DNA from 3 places in the Arthrobacter sp. 05L45_2 genome. Region 2 is predicted to be linked to each of the others. Evidence: riboswitches for the same ligand, from Rfam matches in the RefSeq annotation. Region 2 holds a riboswitch; each other region holds the start of a gene.
What was found. Region 2 has a riboswitch for thiamine pyrophosphate ahead of thiD (bifunctional hydroxymethylpyrimidine kinase/phosphomethylpyrimidine kinase). Riboswitches for the same ligand answer to the same signal wherever they lie in the genome.
Positions count from the first base shown of each region.

Region 1: another riboswitch for thiamine pyrophosphate. It lies ahead of AC1DHD_RS09495 (ECF transporter S component); the one in region 2 lies ahead of thiD (bifunctional hydroxymethylpyrimidine kinase/phosphomethylpyrimidine kinase).
Region 3: another riboswitch for thiamine pyrophosphate. It lies ahead of thiC (phosphomethylpyrimidine synthase ThiC); the one in region 2 lies ahead of thiD (bifunctional hydroxymethylpyrimidine kinase/phosphomethylpyrimidine kinase).

Region 1 is NZ_JBFTNO010000101.1:1,616-8,380, forward strand. It holds gene AC1DHD_RS09475 (MrpF/PhaF family protein) at 1-46, shown strand, start outside; gene mnhG (monovalent cation/H(+) antiporter subunit G) at 36-431, shown strand; gene AC1DHD_RS09485 (DUF4235 domain-containing protein) at 463-726, opposite strand; gene AC1DHD_RS09490 (heme-degrading domain-containing protein) at 768-1,307, opposite strand; TPP riboswitch at 1,462-1,600, shown strand; gene AC1DHD_RS09495 (ECF transporter S component) at 1,670-2,302, shown strand; gene AC1DHD_RS09500 (ABC transporter ATP-binding protein) at 2,316-3,962, shown strand; gene AC1DHD_RS09505 (energy-coupling factor transporter transmembrane component T family protein) at 3,959-4,762, shown strand; gene AC1DHD_RS09510 (UDP-N-acetylglucosamine 1-carboxyvinyltransferase) at 4,905-6,428, shown strand; gene AC1DHD_RS09515 (glutamate--cysteine ligase) at 6,491-6,765, shown strand, end outside.
Region 2 is NZ_JBFTNO010000063.1:111-3,717, forward strand. It holds partial or broken gene AC1DHD_RS07105 (ribonuclease E/G) at 1-1,544, shown strand, start outside; TPP riboswitch at 1,662-1,759, shown strand; gene thiD (bifunctional hydroxymethylpyrimidine kinase/phosphomethylpyrimidine kinase) at 1,749-3,350, shown strand.
Region 3 is NZ_JBFTNO010000011.1:5,373-12,137, forward strand. It holds gene AC1DHD_RS01930 (alpha/beta fold hydrolase) at 1-181, shown strand, start outside; gene thiC (phosphomethylpyrimidine synthase ThiC) at 264-2,120, opposite strand; TPP riboswitch at 2,089-2,196, opposite strand; gene AC1DHD_RS01940 (amidohydrolase family protein) at 2,274-3,365, shown strand; gene AC1DHD_RS01945 (VOC family protein) at 3,446-4,321, shown strand; gene AC1DHD_RS01950 (hypothetical protein) at 4,584-5,021, shown strand; gene rpsP (30S ribosomal protein S16) at 5,258-5,680, shown strand; gene AC1DHD_RS01960 (RNA-binding protein) at 5,682-5,924, shown strand; gene rimM (ribosome maturation factor RimM) at 6,043-6,648, shown strand; gene trmD (tRNA (guanosine(37)-N1)-methyltransferase TrmD) at 6,650-6,765, shown strand, end outside.

The DNA.
Region 1 (6,765 bases), on a different contig from region 2:
GGCACGGTTCGTGGCGGACCGGAGGAAGCAGCCCAATGAATCCTGAGACGAGCTCCGTGGATACCGTGATCGACGCAGTCTCTGCCGTCTTTATGGTGGTGGGGGCGCTCATGTCCCTCGGCGCCGCGATCGGCCTGCTGCGCTTCCCGGACCTGATGAGCCGGATGCACGCCGCCACCAAGCCGCAGGTACTGGGGCTGTTCCTGCTGCTGTGCGCCGTCGGGCTGCAGATGCGCACATGGTGGGTGTGGCCGGTGCTGGTGGTCGCGTGGATCTTCCAGCTGCTCACGGTGCCGGTCTCGGCCCACATGGTGGGCCGGGCCGGCTACCGGACCAAGCACCTGCACCCGGAACTGCTCAGCGCCGACGAGCTCGAAGCCGTGGTGCAGCAGGCGGCCGGGAAACGCGGGTTCACCGACGACGGCGAGTGACGCCGGGCGGTGTGCCCATAGCGGTGTGCCCTTAGACGATGTCCTGGGTCTTGGCGAAGCGGCTGATGGCGCGCTGGGTGCCGCGGTTGGCGAGGACCTGGATGATGGCGCTGACCGAAGCGGAGATCAGCGCGAACGTCAGGGCCTGGCGCAGGGTGGTGGGGACGTCGTCGTCGTGGCCCTTCGGCGGCTTGTTGCCGGTGGTCTTCTCCCACGCGGTGTCGACCAGCTTGGTCCCGACGAAACCGGCGACGAGGCTGATGCCGGTGCCGAGCAACTTGATGAGGATGTTCATGCGTCGTACTCCTTGCGGGCGGAAACAGGGCTCCCCCTAGCCTAGCGTCCCTGCCGTCCGAGGATTTCCGACAGCGCCTCGACCACCAGCTCATGGTCAGCCTTCTGCGGCAGGCCGGATACGGTGACCGTGCCGATCATTCCGGTTCCGCGCAGGTAGATCGGGAAGGAGCCGCCGTGGGCCGCGAATTCCAGCTGGTCGAACCAGGCGTTGTCCTCGATCCGCCGCCCGGACGCCCGCGCCCGCAGCCCCACGAGCAGGGACGGGACCTCGTACCGCACGGCCGTGCGCTGCTTGGCTTTGATCCAGCGGCCGTTGTCAGGGGTGGCGCCCTCCAGCGCCGCGTGGAAGAGCACCTGCTCGCCCTTGGTGATGTCGATGGCGATCGGATGGGAGCGCTCCCGGCCCAGTTCCACCAGGAGCAGCCCCAGGTCCAGGGCGTCGTCCTTGCTGAAGGACCGGAACTGGAGCTCCTCGATTTCGGTGAGGATGCGGCCGATGAGCGCCGCCAGGGAACCCGGCGGCTGGGGCTCCGCGGAATCGGGGTCGAAGTCGGGGGAAGGCGCTGGGGAGTCGGTCAAAGGAATCACCTTCCGTCAGCCGCGGCCGGGGCCCGGCCGCGGCTGCGGCCGATGCTCGCGATCTGAGCAGACTCTACCAAGCAGGCCGATCCCGGTCACCGGCTCGTGCGGGCGATCTGCCGGGTGTAAACTGAGCCAGCCCACAAGGGTGAATTGCATACGACAGGGGAGCGCCGCCGTCGGGCCTCCGGAGCAGTCCGGAACCTTAGGTGGGCGCTGAGAGTGCGGACAGCCGCAGACCCTCGAACCTGATCCGGTTAGTACCGGCGCAAGGGAGTCGAGTTCTCAGGGTGCCCGGCACCCGCGGTGCAAACCGCGGCGCCACCGGAGCACCCTCCCCTCCTGTACCTCAGGAGGAAGACATGACTGATATTTCTGCAAAGCAGACACTGACCACGGGCAAATACACCTGGCGGGTGGTGGACATTGTGGTGGCGGCGTTGATCGCTGTTGCCGGCGGCGTAATTTTCTGGGCCTGGGACCAGGGCGCGAACGTGGTGACCACGCCGCTGAACGCGGTCTACCCGCCACTGACCGGGCTGTACGCCGGCGGGTGGATGATCCCCGCGATTCTGGGCATGCTGGTTATCCGCAAGCCGGGAGCGGCCGTGTTCTGCGAAACCGTAGCCGCCACGGGGGAGCTGATCATGGGCTCGCAGTACGGCGCGTCCGTGCTGTTCTCCGGCTTCCTGCAGGGCCTCGGCGCGGAGCTCATCTTCGCCGCGTTCCTCTACAAGCGGTTCAACCTGCCGGTCTCGCTGCTGGCCGGAGCGGGCGCCGGCCTGTTCTGCGGCCTGAACGACTCCTTCCTGCCCTGGGGCTGGAACATCGCGTACGAGACCGGTGACAAGCTCGCCTACATCATTTTCTGCGCCATCTCCGGGGCCGTGATCGCCGGCGCCCTGGCCTGGATCGCCACCCGCGGCCTGGCCCGGACCGGTGTGCTGGCTTCCTTCGCGTCCCGCAAGGCGGCAACGGAACCCGTGTTCTCCTAGGGCCCGGACACGTATGGGAACCCTCGACGACGTGCGCCCGGCTGCGGTCACCGCCCGCGGCTGGGGCTGGCGGCATGCCGGCCGCACCCGCCCGGCCGTGAGCGGCTTGGACCTGGACATCAGCCCCGGCGAACGCGTGCTGCTCCTGGGGCCGTCCGGCGCGGGAAAATCCACGCTGCTGCACGCCCTGGCGGGGGTGCTCGGCGACAGCGCCGGCGCGGGACCGGCCGCGGACTCCGAGGATTCGGACGAGACCGGCAGCCTGCTGATCGACGGCGCCCCGCCCCGGGCCCGGCGCGGCACGGCGGGCCTGGTCCAGCAGGACCCCGAAACCCAGGTGGTGCTCTCGCGGCTGGGTGACGACGTCGCCTTCGGCGCCGAGAACCTTTCCGTGCCCCCGGCGGAGATCTGGCGGCGGGTCGCGGAGGCGCTCGACGACGTCGGGCTGGCCGGCCTGCCGCTGCAGCACCCGACGTCCGCGCTCTCGGGCGGACAGAAGCAACGCCTGGCGCTCGCCGGGATCCTCGCCATGCGGCCCGGGCTGCTGCTGCTGGACGAACCCACGGCCAACCTCGACCCCGCGGGTGTCCTGGAAGTCCGTGACGCCGTGGCACGGTGCCTGGACCGGACCGGAGCCACGCTGGTGGTGGTGGAGCACCGGGTGGCCGTGTGGAAGGACCTCGTCGACCGGATCGTGGTGCTGCAGCCGGGCTCTGCCACGGAGCCGGCCGTGTTGTTGGACGGCGCCCCGGACCAGGTCCTGGCGCAGGCGAGGGACATGCTCATCGCTGCCGGGGTCTGGGTGCCGGGCCACGTGCCGCCCACCCGTCCCCGCCGGCAACCCGGTGGGGACGGCGTCCAGTCTGGCGGCGTCCCCGCCGGCGGGATCCAGTCCGGCGGCGTCCAGTCCGGGCAGCTGCTCCTGGCCGCCGAAGGCCTCGCCGTGTCCCGCGAGCGGACCCGCCGCTCGGGCCTGCTCCAGGGCTTCAGGGCCATCCCGCCGGCGCCGGTGCAGACCGGCCTCGCGGCCCAGGTCCGGGCTGGAGAGGCCCTGACCATCACCGGCCCGAACGGCTCCGGCAAGTCCACCTTCGCCCTGACCCTGGCCGGCCTGCTGGCCCCGGTGGCGGGAACAGTATCGGCCACCACCGAGCTGAGCGCCGGCGCGGGCATCGACCCCTACAAGTGGAAGGCCCAGCAGTTGATCGCCAGGATCGGCACCGTGTTCCAGGAACCCGAGCACCAGTTCGTGACCGGTCGGGTGCTGGACGAGCTGAAGTTCGGTCCGCGCCACCTGGGCCATGGTGAAGAACGCGTGGACGAGCTCCTGGAACGCCTGCGGCTGCGCGACCTGGTGGACGCCAATCCCTACACGCTCTCCGGCGGCGAAAAACGCCGGCTCTCCGTGGCCACCGTGCTGGCCGCCCACCCGCAGGTGCTGGTCCTCGACGAGCCCACCTTCGGCCAGGACGTCAACACGTGGGCGGAACTCGCGTCCCTCCTCTCGGAGCTCCTCGACGCCGGGACCTCCGTGGTCTCGGTGACCCACGACGCGGAATTCAGCGCCGTCCTGGGCGGCACCGAACTGACGCTCGCCGCGCCGCATGCGCGGCAGCCGGACAGCGCCGGCCGGACGATCCCGGGGGTGGCGGCGCCGTGAGGGGCCCGCTGATCCTGCCGGGAACCGGGGCCGTGCTGACCCGCGCGAATCCGCTAGCCAAGTTCTTCGGCGTCCTGCTCATCACCCTCGTCCTGGCGCTCTCCATCGACTGGGTATCCGCCTCCGTGGCGCTCGGGTTCGAACTCCTGCTGTTCCCGCTGGCCGGCCTGACCCTGGCCCTGCTTTGGCAGCGCGGCTGGCCGCTGATCCTCGCCGCTGCCCTGGGCGGCTGGAGCACTGCGATCCTGGCCGCGGACCACGGACGGACCCTGCTCGACGTCGGCGTCTGGTCCATCAGCGAAGGCTCGCTGGCGCTGGGCCTCGGTTTCCTGTTGCGCGGTCTGGCGATCGCCCTGCCCGCGGTCCTGCTGATGAGCTGCACGGACCCCACCGACTTCGCCGACGCCCTGGCGCAGCAGGCCAAACTGCCGCACCGCTTTGTCCTCGGCACCCTCGCCGCGATGCGGCTGGTGGGGCTGATGGCCGAGGAATGGCAGACCATCGGCATGGCGCGGCGGGCGCGCGGGGTCGGCTCGCACGGGAACCCGGGGCAGCGGCTGAAGGCCACACTGGGGCAAAGCTTCGGACTGCTGGTCCAGGCCGTCCGCCGCGCCTCCCGGCTCGCCGTGACCATGGAAGCCCGCGGGTTCGGCGGGGCGCCGCGGACCTGGGCACGGCCAGCAGTATTCACGCCGATGGACGTGTGGGTGGTCCTCGGCGGCGTGCTGATCGCGGGCGGCGCGGTGGCGGCAGCGCTCGGCGCCGGGACCTGGAACATGGTCTTCCTCGGCCAGCAGTAGCGCCGGAGGTGGCGCCAGAGGGCTGGGCCCCGGGCCCTCGGCGGGAGGAGAGCATATCGCACAGAATGGATATTTTGTGAGCTTCACTGCAATTCACGGCCACAAGCGGGCCCAAATAGCTCATCCGTGATATTTATTGAATATGACTCAACAGACTGCTGAATACGTCGGCGCCGTCCTTCGGAATGCCCGCGGCGAGAAGGGCTGGACCCAGGGACAGCTGGCCGCCGAGCTGGGAACCAGCCAGAGCGCCATCGCCCGGATGGAGCAGGGCAAGCAGAACCTGAGCCTGAAAATGATCCAGCGGCTCGAGACCATCTTTGGCCGGGCGATCGTCAAAGTGGGCCGGCCGCAGATGACCCACCTCCGGGTGGAAGGCGGCCGTACGCTCTCCGGCGCCGTGGACGTCAACAGCAGCAAGAACGCCGGCGTCGCCCTGCTGTGCGCGAGCCTGATCAACCGCGGCACCACCGTCCTGCGCCGGCTGGCCCGGATCGAGGAGGTCAACCGGATCGTCGAGGTGCTCACCAGCATCGGCGTCGAATGCACCTGGCTCAACGACAACGACCTGCAGATCCGGCGCCCGGCCGTCCTGGACCTCGACGCGATGGACGTCGAGGCCGCCCGCCGAACCCGCAGCGTCATTATGCTGCTGGGCCCGCTGCTGGATGAATCCACCGAATACCGGCTGCCGTACGCCGGCGGCTGCGACCTCGGCACCCGCACCGTGGAGCCGCACATGCAGGCCCTGCGGCAGTTCGATCTGTCCGTCGAGGCGAAGTCCGGTTTCTACAGTGTCCAGGCGCCGCCGTCGGACGGGCATGACCGTTCCTTCGTGCTGAGCGAACGCGGCGACACCGTGACAGAAAACGCAATCATGGCAGCCGCCCACCGCCGCGGCACCACCATCATCCGCAACGCCAGCCCGAACTACATGGTCCAGGACCTCTGCTTCTACCTGCAGATGCTGGGCGTGGAGATCGACGGCGTCGGCACCACCACGCTGAAGATCGTCGGACGCCCCTCAATCGACGTCGACATCGAGTACTTCCCGTCCGAGGACCCGATCGAGGCGATGAGCCTGATCACCGCCGGAATCGTGACCAACTCCGAGGTCACCATCCGCCGGGTGCCGATCGAGTTTATGGAAATCGAGCTGGCCACCCTCGAGCAGATGGGCCAGCAACTGGAGGTCTCGGCCGAATACGTGGCCCGCAACGGCCGCACCCGGCTGGTGGACGTCACCACCAAGCCCTCGGAGCTCAAAGCGCCGGAGGACAAAATCCACCCGATGCCCTTCCCCGGCCTGAACATCGACAACCTGCCCTTCTTCGCCGTGATCGCCGCGAACGCGCAGGGCCAGACCATGATCCACGACTGGGTCTACGAGAACCGGGCCATCTACCTGACCGAACTGAACAAGCTCGGCGCGCAGGTCCAGCTCCTGGATCCGCACCGGATCTACGTCAACGGACCCACCAAGTGGCGGGCCGCGGAAGTCGGCTGCCCGCCGGCCCTGCGCCCGGCCGCCTGCCTGCTGCTGGCCATGCTCGCAGCGCGGGGTGTGTCCGAACTGCGCAACATCTACGTGATCGAACGCGGGTACGAGGACCTGGCCGAGCGGCTCAACACCATCGGCGCCAAGGTCGAGTACTTCCAGGACTGATACCGCGCTCCCGCGAAACAACAGGTAGCGGTCTAGGGCAGGTGCTGGCGCACAATGGTTGCATGCGCACCTTTGGCGTCGAGGAGGAACTGCTGATCGTGGACCCCGCCACCGGGGTTCCGCTGGCGCTTGCTGACACCGTGCTGCGCGACCTGAAGCCCGGCGTCGACCCCGCCGACACCCGGCACGATGACTCCGGCTTCAGTTTCGAGCTCAAGCTCGAACAGCTCGAAATCCAGACCCCGCCCTGCGCGGACCACACCAGCCTCCTGCGCGAGATCCGGCGCTCCCGGTCGGCAGCGGACGCCGCCGCCCGCCGGCACGGCGCCCGGGTGGC
Region 2 (3,607 bases):
ACGTCACCTACGTGGCACCGGACCTGGTGGGCCGGCTCGAGAAGTGGACCAAGGACACCGACATCTTCGCCGCCTGGCGCATCGACGAGCAGATCCACAAGGCGCTTGACCGCAAGGTCTTCCTGCCGTCCGGCGGTTCGCTCGTGATCGACCGCACCGAAGCCATGACCGTGGTGGACGTCAACACGGGCAAGTTCACCGGCAGCGGCGGCAACCTCGAGGAAACCGTCACCAAGAACAACCTGGAAGCGGCCGAGGAAGTTGTCCGGCAGCTGCGCCTGCGCGACATCGGCGGCATCATCGTCATCGACTTCATCGACATGGTGCTCGAATCCAACCGGGATCTCGTACTGCGCCGCATGGTGGAGTGCCTGGGCCGGGACCGGACCAAGCACCAGGTCGCCGAGGTGACCTCACTCGGCCTTGTGCAGATGACCCGCAAGCGGATGGGCACCGGGCTCCTGGAAGTCTTCGGCGAGCAGTGCGAAGCGTGTGCCGGCCGGGGCATCGTCACCCACGACGAACCCGTCGAGCACCGCCGCGCCAACACCGTCGCCGCTGAGCACCACGTCCCGCGGACCGAACACCAGCCTGCAGCCCGAAGTGAGCGCAAGCGTCGCCGCGGCAAGGGCGGCCAGGGGAACGGCGAGGCCATGCCGTCCACGCCGGCCGTTGCAGCCCACCCCGAGCCGACGGAAGCGGAACGCCACGCCAAGGCGGAGGCAACCCGCGCGGCACTGGCGAACATCGCCGCCGCCGCGCACGCCGCCCACCTGCACGACGGCGACGCGCATTCCGCGCCGGACGCCGCCACCCGGCAGGCCGCGCTCGATGCCGCGGTAGAGCTCGCTTCGACGGAGGAAGCCGCCGGACGTCCGGCCGCGGTCCTGACCTTCGGCGGCGAACAGGTCGCCCTGCCGTTCGTCGAGCACGCCGAGGAAACCCGGCAACCGGCGCTGACCCTGGACCTGCTGACCGAGGCTTTCGCGAGCCTGGGCGACTCCGAGTCCGGTGCGCAGACGGCGGCGGCCCCTGCGGTCGAGACGGCTGCAGCCGAAACTCCGGCGGCCGGGACCGCCGGCGAGGCCCCAGCGGCGTCGCCCCGTGCCACCCGGGGACGGGGACGGGCCCGCACTGCCCGGATCCAGCCGCCAGGCACCCGCACCCGCGAAGAGCAGGCATCGGCACGCCAGGAGGCCGCCAAGGCCCCGGCCCAACAGGCCCCGGCACGCCAGGAGCCCGCCAAGGCCCCCGCGGCTAAGGCTCCGGCCGCAGCAGCGCCTGCTGCCAAGGCTCCCGTCAACCAGGCCCCTGCGGGTTCGGCAGACGGCACGGCACCCCGCCGGGTCCGCCGTAACCGCAGCGCCAGCCGCGCCCAGGGTGCCGCCAACGAGACGTCCGTGCAGCAGCGCGAGAACGCACCGTCGGTAGCAGCAGTCTCCGTCCACGAGGCCAAGGCGCCGGAACCGGCAACGCCCGCCGCTAAGTCCGCCGCTGCGGAACCGGTCATCCTCGGCGTCGGCGTACCGGCCTCGGAGCTCTAGGCCCGGGAAAACCCCACCGCCCGCGGGTATCGTCCGGGCCCGACGTAACATCACGTCGGGCCCGGACGGTGCCCGCGAGTGCGTTAACGGCCCGGAGCTGCGGGGCGGCTAGGCTGGGGAACTGACACGGGGTGCCGCGCATCGAGCCGGCTGAGATCCAGACCCGTTGAACCTGTCCGGTTAGCACCGGCGAAGGGATGTCTTATGCTTTCAACCACCCCGCAGGTAACCGCGCCCCCGGCGGCCCAGCCGGACCCCTCCCGCCCTGCCCCCATCCTGCATTCGGCGTTCCCGGGCCGGGCGGCAGCCCATACGCGGCCCGCTACCGCCCGGATACCCCGCGTCCTGGCCATCGCCGGGTCCGACCCGTCCGGCGGGGCCGGCATCCAGGCGGACCTGAAGAGCATCGCGGCGAACGGAGGCTACGGGATGGCCGCCGTCACGGCCCTGACCGCCCAAAACACCCGGGGTGTGCGGGCCGTGCACGTGCCCCCGGCCTCCTTCCTCACCGCCCAGCTCGAGGCTGTCAGCGATGACATCACCATCGACGCCGTCAAAATCGGGATGCTCGGCGACGCCGCGGTGATTACCGCCGTCCGGGACTGGCTCGAGAAGGTGCGGCCCGCCGTCGTCGTCCTGGACCCGGTCATGGTGGCAACCAGCGGCGACAGGCTGCTCCGCGAATCCGCGGAGGACGCCCTGAGGTCCCTCCTGCCCCTGGCGCACCTCATCACCCCCAACCTGGCCGAGCTCGCCATCCTGGTCGGAGAACCGACCGCCCGGGACTGGGCCGGGGCGTTGGAACAGGGCAAACGCCTCGCGGCGCAAACCGGGACCACGGTGCTGGTCAAGGGCGGACACCTGCCCGATGGCGGCACCTGTCCGGACGCGCTGGTCAACACCGGGGGAGTGCTCCGCGGGGAGACCGTGGAGGTGCCCGGTGAGCGGATCGCCACCCGCAACAGCCACGGTACGGGCTGTTCCCTGTCCTCGGCGCTGGCCACCGCCCAGGTCCGGTGCCAGGACTGGGAAGCGGCGCTGCGGGAAGTCAAACCGTGGCTTCAGGGGGCGCTGGCGGACGCCGGACGCCTCGAAGTTGGCACCGGCAACGGCCCGGTGCACCACTTCCACCACGTAACCGGCGCCCGGCCGCCGGCTGACGGCGACTTCGCCGAGGGCCTCGACGGGATCGCCACCGGCGGCCTGGACGCTATTTATGGTCTGGACTTCATCCGGGGGCTGGCCAGCGGCGCCCTGCCCGAACACGAGTTCGCCTACTACCTGCGCCAGGACGCCTTGTACCTCAACGGCTATTCACGGGTCCTGGCCCGCGCGGCCGCCCTGGCGCCGTCGGAAGCGGAACAGCTCTTCTGGGCCCGGTCGGCGCAACAGTGCCTCGAGGTCGAATCCGAGCTGCACCGGACCTGGCTGGCCGGACGCGCGGGGGAGGCGCGGCCCGGTCCGGTCACGAAGGCCTACGTGGACCATCTCCTCGCGGCCTCGCTGGGCAGTTACGGCGTCCTCACCGCGGCAGCGCTGCCTTGTTTCTGGCTCTACGCCGAGGTGGGCGCAACCTTGCACAGGCAATACCTCGACGCCGGCGCGCCGGCCGAGCACCCCTACGCGGAGTGGCTTCGCACCTACGCCGACGAGGCCTTCGCCGAGGCTACGCGGCAGGCAATCCGGTACACCGACGCCGCGGCCCGGCGCGGTTTCGAGTCGGAGCGGACCGCCATGACCGAGGCGTTCCGGCAGTCCTGCGACTACGAGGTGGCGTTCTTCGACGCGCCGAGGCTGCACGCCTGACGCGGCCCCGGCCCTGCGGCCGGTAACATTATGGGGCGCGGTTCCGGAAGTCGCCGCGGCAGCACCGCTCCAGCCCCTCGGGGACGGGGTGTGGCGGCCGTCACGCATCACTCTCCGGAGCCGGCCTCGTTTGCGGCCGAAGGCAAAATTAGCGTAGTCTAGATCTTCGGTGCTTACGCCAACACTTGGGTTATGACCTTGATGAACAGTTCACCCGTACTCCGGGCAGGACTTTCCACGGTATAGCTCATGGGTTC
Region 3 (6,765 bases), on a different contig from region 2:
GGTCCTCACCGGAGGCTGGGAACCGCTGTATGAGGAGATTGCGGGCTACCTGCGCGAAACGGGCGCCCTGCACCGCACGGCCCCGGGCGGGCACCGTCCGCAGGATTCCAGGGAAGGCGACCGCACCATCCGCACCTTCATCGCCGGCGTCAGCCGCAGCCGGCAGCCGTACGCGTCCTGACACGGACGTACCGCGAATCCGAACAGCGACGCAGGGCGCCCGCCCTTGGCGGGAGGGCGACCTGCGGGGGCCGGGGTCCTAGTTACTCGGGCGAACCCACGGCCGGCTCGGGCAGGTAGACCTTGCCGCCAGCCGCGAGGAACTCCGCGCTCTTCTCCCGCATCCCGTCAGCCTGCCGGGCGATGGCAGCCTGGGTTTCCGCTGACCCGAACTCGTCCCGGATGTCCTGGCTGATCCGCATGGAGCAGAACTTAGGCCCGCACATGGAACAGAAGTGGGCTGTCTTGGCCGGTTCCGCCGGCAGCGTCTCGTCGTGGAAGGCCTCGGCGGTGACCGGGTCGAGGGACAGCGCAAACTGGTCCCGCCAGCGGAACTCGAAACGCGCCCTGGAGAGCGCGTCGTCGCGCTCGTGGGCGCCGGGATGTCCCTTGGCCAGGTCCGCGGCGTGGGCGGCGATCTTGTAGGTGATGACGCCGGTCTTCACATCGTCCTTGTTGGGTAGCCCGAGGTGTTCCTTCGGCGTGACGTAACACAGCATGGCGGTGCCGTATCGGGCGATCTCGGTGGCGCCGATTGCTGAGGTGATGTGGTCGTAGCCGGGTGCGATGTCCGTCACCAGCGGTCCCAGCGTGTAGAACGGAGCGCCCTGGCATAGTTCCTGCTGGCGCTCCACGTTTTCCCGGACCAGATGGAGGGGCACATGTCCGGGGCCTTCAACCATGACCTGCACATCGAACTCCCACGCCCGCTGGGTCAGCTCAGCCAGGGTATCCAGCTCGGCGAACTGGGCAGCGTCGTTGGCGTCCGCCGTCGAGCCCGGCCGCAGTCCGTCGCCCAGCGAAAACGAAACGTCGTACTTCGCGAAAATCTCGCACAGCTCATCGAAATGTGTGTAGAGGAAGTTCTCCCGGTGGTGCGCCAGGCACCACCCGGCCATGATCGAGCCGCCGCGCGACACGATACCCGTAACCCGGTTGGCTGTCAGGGGGACGTAACGCAGTAGCACGCCTGCGTGGATGGTCATGTAGTCCACCCCCTGTTCGCACTGTTCGATCACGGTGTCCCGGAAGATCTCCCAGGTCAGGGCATTCGCCTCGCCGTTGACCTTCTCCAGCGCCTGGTAGATCGGTACAGTGCCGATGGGGACGGGGGAGTTGCGGATGATCCACTCGCGCGTGGTGTGGATGTCGTCACCGGTGGAGAGGTCCATGACGGTGTCCGCACCCCACTGCGTGGCCCACTGAAGCTTGTCGACTTCCTCGGCAATAGAGCTGGTAACGGCGGAGTTGCCGATGTTGGCGTTGATCTTCACAAGGAACGCCTTGCCGATGACCATCGGCTCTGACTCCGGGTGGTTAATGTTGCTGGGGATGATCGCCCGGCCGGCGGCCAGCTCGCTGCGAACGAGTTCGACGTCGCAGTTCTCGCGCAGGGCGACGTAGCGCATCTCGGGTGTGACCGTTCCGTTCCTCGCGTAATGCATCTGCGTGACCGTCCGGCCGGCAACCGCGCGGCGAGGCTGCGGGGGCGCGCCGCGCCACTCGGCAGAGGCGGCGCCCCGCCGGACCGCGGACTTGCCGTCGTCGAGCAAGTTGCGTTCCCTGCCGCTGTAGGGCTCGGTGTCCAGGCGTTCGGTGATCCAGTCGCTACGGAACGGGGCCAGACCCACGACGGGATCGCTGCCCGGGCCTGCCGTCCGATACACCCGAAACGACGGATTTGCCGAGCCTCCGGGCGACGGCTCCAAGGCGATCTCCGTCACCGGTACGCGGATCCCGCCGGCTTCGACATACGCCAGGCCATGCGACTTCAGTGACTGGGTTACCGGCGGGGCAGCAACGGCGGCGGGGCCGTTCTGAACCGTGCTGTTCCCGTATCGGGCAGGGCTGTGCTGGGGATTTGTGGTGCTCAAAGGGTTACTCACTTCCTTCGCCGGCATTACCCGGACAGGTTCAACGGTCGCAGGCTGCGTCAGCCCGATCTCAGCCCCTGCAAGGGCACCCGTGTGGTCGTAGACGAAGCTACCACAGGCTGCTTGTAGTTGACGGTTGTCCCGGGGCGCCGGGTCGTTATGCGGATTAAGCTGTAGGCCATGAGCATTATCGAGTTCAGCGGCACGGTCCTCACCTCCCCGGATCAGGAGCGGCGCGGGTTGTGGGCGGTCGACGGCAAGCTGACTTTCGACCGTCCGCGGGCGCCGTCGGACCTCGTGCTGGACGGCTGGGTCATTCCCGGACTGGTCGACGCCCATTGCCACATCGGCCTCGGCCCGGAGGGCGACGTTCCGGAGGACGTAGTGGAACGGCAGGCGCAGACGGACCGCGACGCCGGGACCCTCCTGGTCCGCGACGCAGGAGCGGTGCATTACACCCGCTGGGTCCAGCAACGGGCCGACCTTCCTCGAATCATCCGCGCCGGCCGGCACATTGCCCGGACCCGCCGGTACCTGCGGGGCTTCGCCGTTGAAGTGGAGCCGGAGGAACTGGTCGAGACGGTCCGCAAGCAGGCCCGTGCCGGCGACGGATGGGTGAAGCTGGTGGGGGACTGGATCGACCGCGACGCCGGCGATCTCGCCGCCAGCTTCCCGGCGGCGGCCGTCATGGACGCAGTCCGTGCAGCCCACGACGAGGGGGCCCGCGTCACGGCGCATTGCTTCGCCGAGCAGACCCTGGACGACATGCTCGACGCCGGGATCGACTGCATTGAGCATGGAACGGGCCTGCTGCCCCGGCACCTGCCCCGCTTCATCGAACAGGGCGTGCCGATTGTGCCGACCCTGATCAATATTGCGACCTTCCCGGACATCGCGGCCCAGGCGCGGGACAAATTTCCCCGTTATGCAGCCCATATGCTCGGGCTCTGGGAACGGCGGGCCGAGCGGGTCCTCGAGGCGCACGAGGCCGGCGTCGTTCTATACGCCGGGACCGACGCGGGCAGTGTCATCAAGCACGGGCGGATTGCCGACGAGATCCAGGCCATGCACGCCGCGGGACTGCCCGCCCGGGCCGCCCTCGACGCCGCCGCCTGGGCCGCGCGGGCATGGCTCGGCGCAGAGGGCATCGCCGAGGGTGCCAGTGCCGATGTGCTGGTCTGCAGTGAGGATCCGCGCCGGGATCTCGCCACCCTGCAGGCACCACGGAGCATAGTGTTGCGCGGACAAGTGGTTCGGTCCGAGGTGCATTAGGAATAAATTGAAGCTTCAAGTAATTTAGCACTATGAAGGGTCACCGAAAGGCGGTGGCCACAAACCACCGGAGCGTTGCGATGACCGCAGAAACCAGCACCCAGGATCTCCTTCCGGCCGAACTCACCATGGGCACCGTGATGCTCAAGGTCGGCGACATGAAGGTGATGACCGACTACTACCAGCGCGCCCTTGGCCTCGACATCGTGGCCGAGCAGGACGGCGGCCTCTACCTCGGCCGCAAGGCCAAGCCGCTGGTCCACCTCGCGCCTGCGCCCGGACTCAACCTGCCCTCGCGCGGTGAAGCGGGCCTGTTCCACACCGCCCTGCTCTTCGATGACCAGGCTTCGTTGGCCGCCACTATCGCCTCCGCCGCCCAATACGAACCGCAGTCCTTCACCGGCAGCGCCGACCACCTGGTCAGTGAGGCGTTCTACTTCAACGATCCCGAGGGCAACGGCATCGAGCTCTACTGGGACCGGCCGCGCGACGCCTGGTCCTGGGAAGGAACGAACGTGGTGATGGATAGCCTCGCTCTGCCACCCCAGCGGTACCTTGAGCAGCACCTGACCGAGGCCTCACTGGCCGGACAGCGCGAGGCCGAGGCCGGCGTCGGGCACGTCCACCTGCAGGTCGGCGACGTGCAGTCCGCACACGACTTCTACGTCGGCACACTCGGCTTTGAGAAGACCGCCGGCTGGCACGGCCAGGCGCTCTTTGTCTCGGCCGGCGGCTACCACCACCACATGGCTATGAATGTCTGGAACAGTCGCGGGGCCGGACCGCGCCGCGACACCCTGGGCCTCGGCGAGGTCCTGATCGAAGTACCGTCGGGCGACGATGTCGGCGCCCTTGCCGACCGCCTCAAGACGGCCGGGGTCGAATCGCACCACACCGGCGCCGAGCTCCGATTCGACGACCCCTGGCGCAACCGCATCCGGGTCGCGGTCCGCTAACTGCCCTCGACGGACATGCCCGTTCCGTGGCCCAGGGATGGACATGCCCATCCTTTGGCGTCAGGGGCGGGCATGCCCGTTGGTTGCCGCGTTGGCGCACGGACATGTCCGCTCCTCGGGTCGGCGCATGGACATAACGTGAATATGTCCATTCGTCGGCGCCAGGGATGGGCATGTCCGTCCCGGGGGTGGCGTGCGAACAGTTAGGCTGAACTGACGCCACCACCGCGGCCTCGCCGCACTACACCGAAGGATGAGTTCATTGGGATTTGCTGAAATCTTCGTGGCCACCCATGATGCCGCCCTCAAGCGCGCGACGGCCCTCGACGGCGGCGCCGCAGCCGCCCCGGGCGCGGTCCGGATCCAGGACATCAGCGACTTCGAGGTCGAGCGGCTCGGCGACCTGGCCGGTACCGCGGTGCACGCTGCGGGCGCCGATTACGAACTCGCCATGGTGGACGTGGCCAGCGACTCGCTCCTGGGCGTCCCCGCCGCCATGGTCCGCGCACTCGCGGACCTGCTCAGCTACGAGACGGAAGGCGACGGCGACGTGCTCGCCGACGTCGCCGAAAGCTGGGCGGCGGAAGAGGATATGCCCTTCGGCGCGGACCAGGCGGCCCGCTATGTCCGCCAGCTCGCCGGGCTCGCGGCCGGCGTCGACCCGGCCACCCGGGCCGGACTTTACGTCTGGACTTCCTGACGCCGCGAACAAGGGCCGCCGCCCCATCACCCTGGTAAAAACCGGCCCCATCACGCCCGGCTGGGGTGTCAAGTCGAAATCCTCGCGGTGATCTGGCACAATGAACAGGTACTCGATCTGCGTGGCCCCTCTCTCCGCGTCCGGATCCTGTCCTTTAGAACCCCCAAGTACGGCCCGCCCCACGGGTGCAGAACGCCGGGCTCGACCCCGTTTCAGAAACAGGAGTGACCACAAAAGTGGCCGTAAAGATTCGCCTTAAGCGCTTCGGTAAGATGCGCGCACCGTACTACCGCATCGTCGTCATGGACGCACGCTCCAAGCGTGATGGCCGTGCCATCGAAGAGATCGGCAAGTACCACCCGACCGAAGAGCCCTCGTACATCGAGGTCGACTCGGACCGTGCCCAGTACTGGCTCGGCGTCGGCGCACAGCCGTCCGAGCAGGTTTCCGCGATCCTGAAGATCACCGGTGACTGGCAGAAGTTCAAGGGTCTCCCGGGCCAGGAGGGCACCTTGAAGACTAAGGCTCCCAAGGAAGCCTTTGTCACCCCGGAAAAGGGTTCCGTGATCATCCCGGAAGCCATCACCAAGAAGGCTAAGAAGGACGACGCAGCCGAGGCTCCGGCCGACGCCGAAGCAGAGACCACCGAGGCTGAGTAGATTGCTGGCAGAAGCGCTCGAACACCTGGTCCGCGGGATTGTTGACAGCCCCGAGGACGTCAAGGTCAGTGCCAAGAACAACCGCCGCGGGGACACCCTCGAAGTGCGCGTTCATCAGGACGACCTCGGACGGGTGATCGGTCGCCAGGGCCGCACCGCACGCGCACTGCGCACTGTGGTGGCGGCACTGGCGGACGGCGAGCAGGTCAGGGTCGACGTCGTCGACACCGACCGCCGCCGGTAGCGCGACCAGCAGTACTTATCTTTAGTCCGGCCCCTCCACCAGCTTATGGTGGAGGGGCCGGACTGTTTTGCGCAGCAAATGCACCAACACTTTCAAAACGAATCGAACAGAGGAACAGATGCAGCTTCAGGTGGCACGAATCGGCAAGCCCCACGGCATCCGCGGCGAGGTAACCGTTCAGGTGCTGACGGACGCTCCCGGTGACCGCTTCGTTCCCGGCACCCAGTTCGTGGTTGAGCCGGCCTCGTCCGGTCCACTGACCGTGGAAAGCGCCCGCTGGAACAAGGACATCCTGCTGCTGGCCTTCGAGGAAGTGGAAACCCGCAATGACGCGGAAGCCCTCCGCGGCGCCAAACTCTACATTGAGACCGAGGAGCTGGACGAGCACGACGACGAGGGCTGGTACGAGCACGAGCTCGTGGGACTGGACGTCCGCGTCGGCGATACCGTCGTCGGCAAGGTCTCCGGACTGCACACCATGCCGGTCCAGGACCTGTTGGTCGTAACGGACCGGGGCGGCAAGGAAATCCTGATCCCGTTCGTGGAGCAGATCGTCCCCGAGGTCAACGTCGCCGACAAATACGTCGTTGTCACCCCGCCGGCGGGCCTGTTTGAGGTCAACACCGAGGCGGGCGCTACCCCGGACGACGGCGACACTATCCGCCGCTCCCAGGGCGGCGACACTGTCGGCCGCTCCCAGGGCAGCGCGGAGGACAACACCTAAGATGCGGATCGACGTCGTCAGCATCTTCCCCGAGTACCTCGCCCCGCTGGAACTTTCCCTGATCGGGAAAGCCCGGCAGGACGGCCTGCTGGAGCTCAACGTGCACGACCTCCGGGA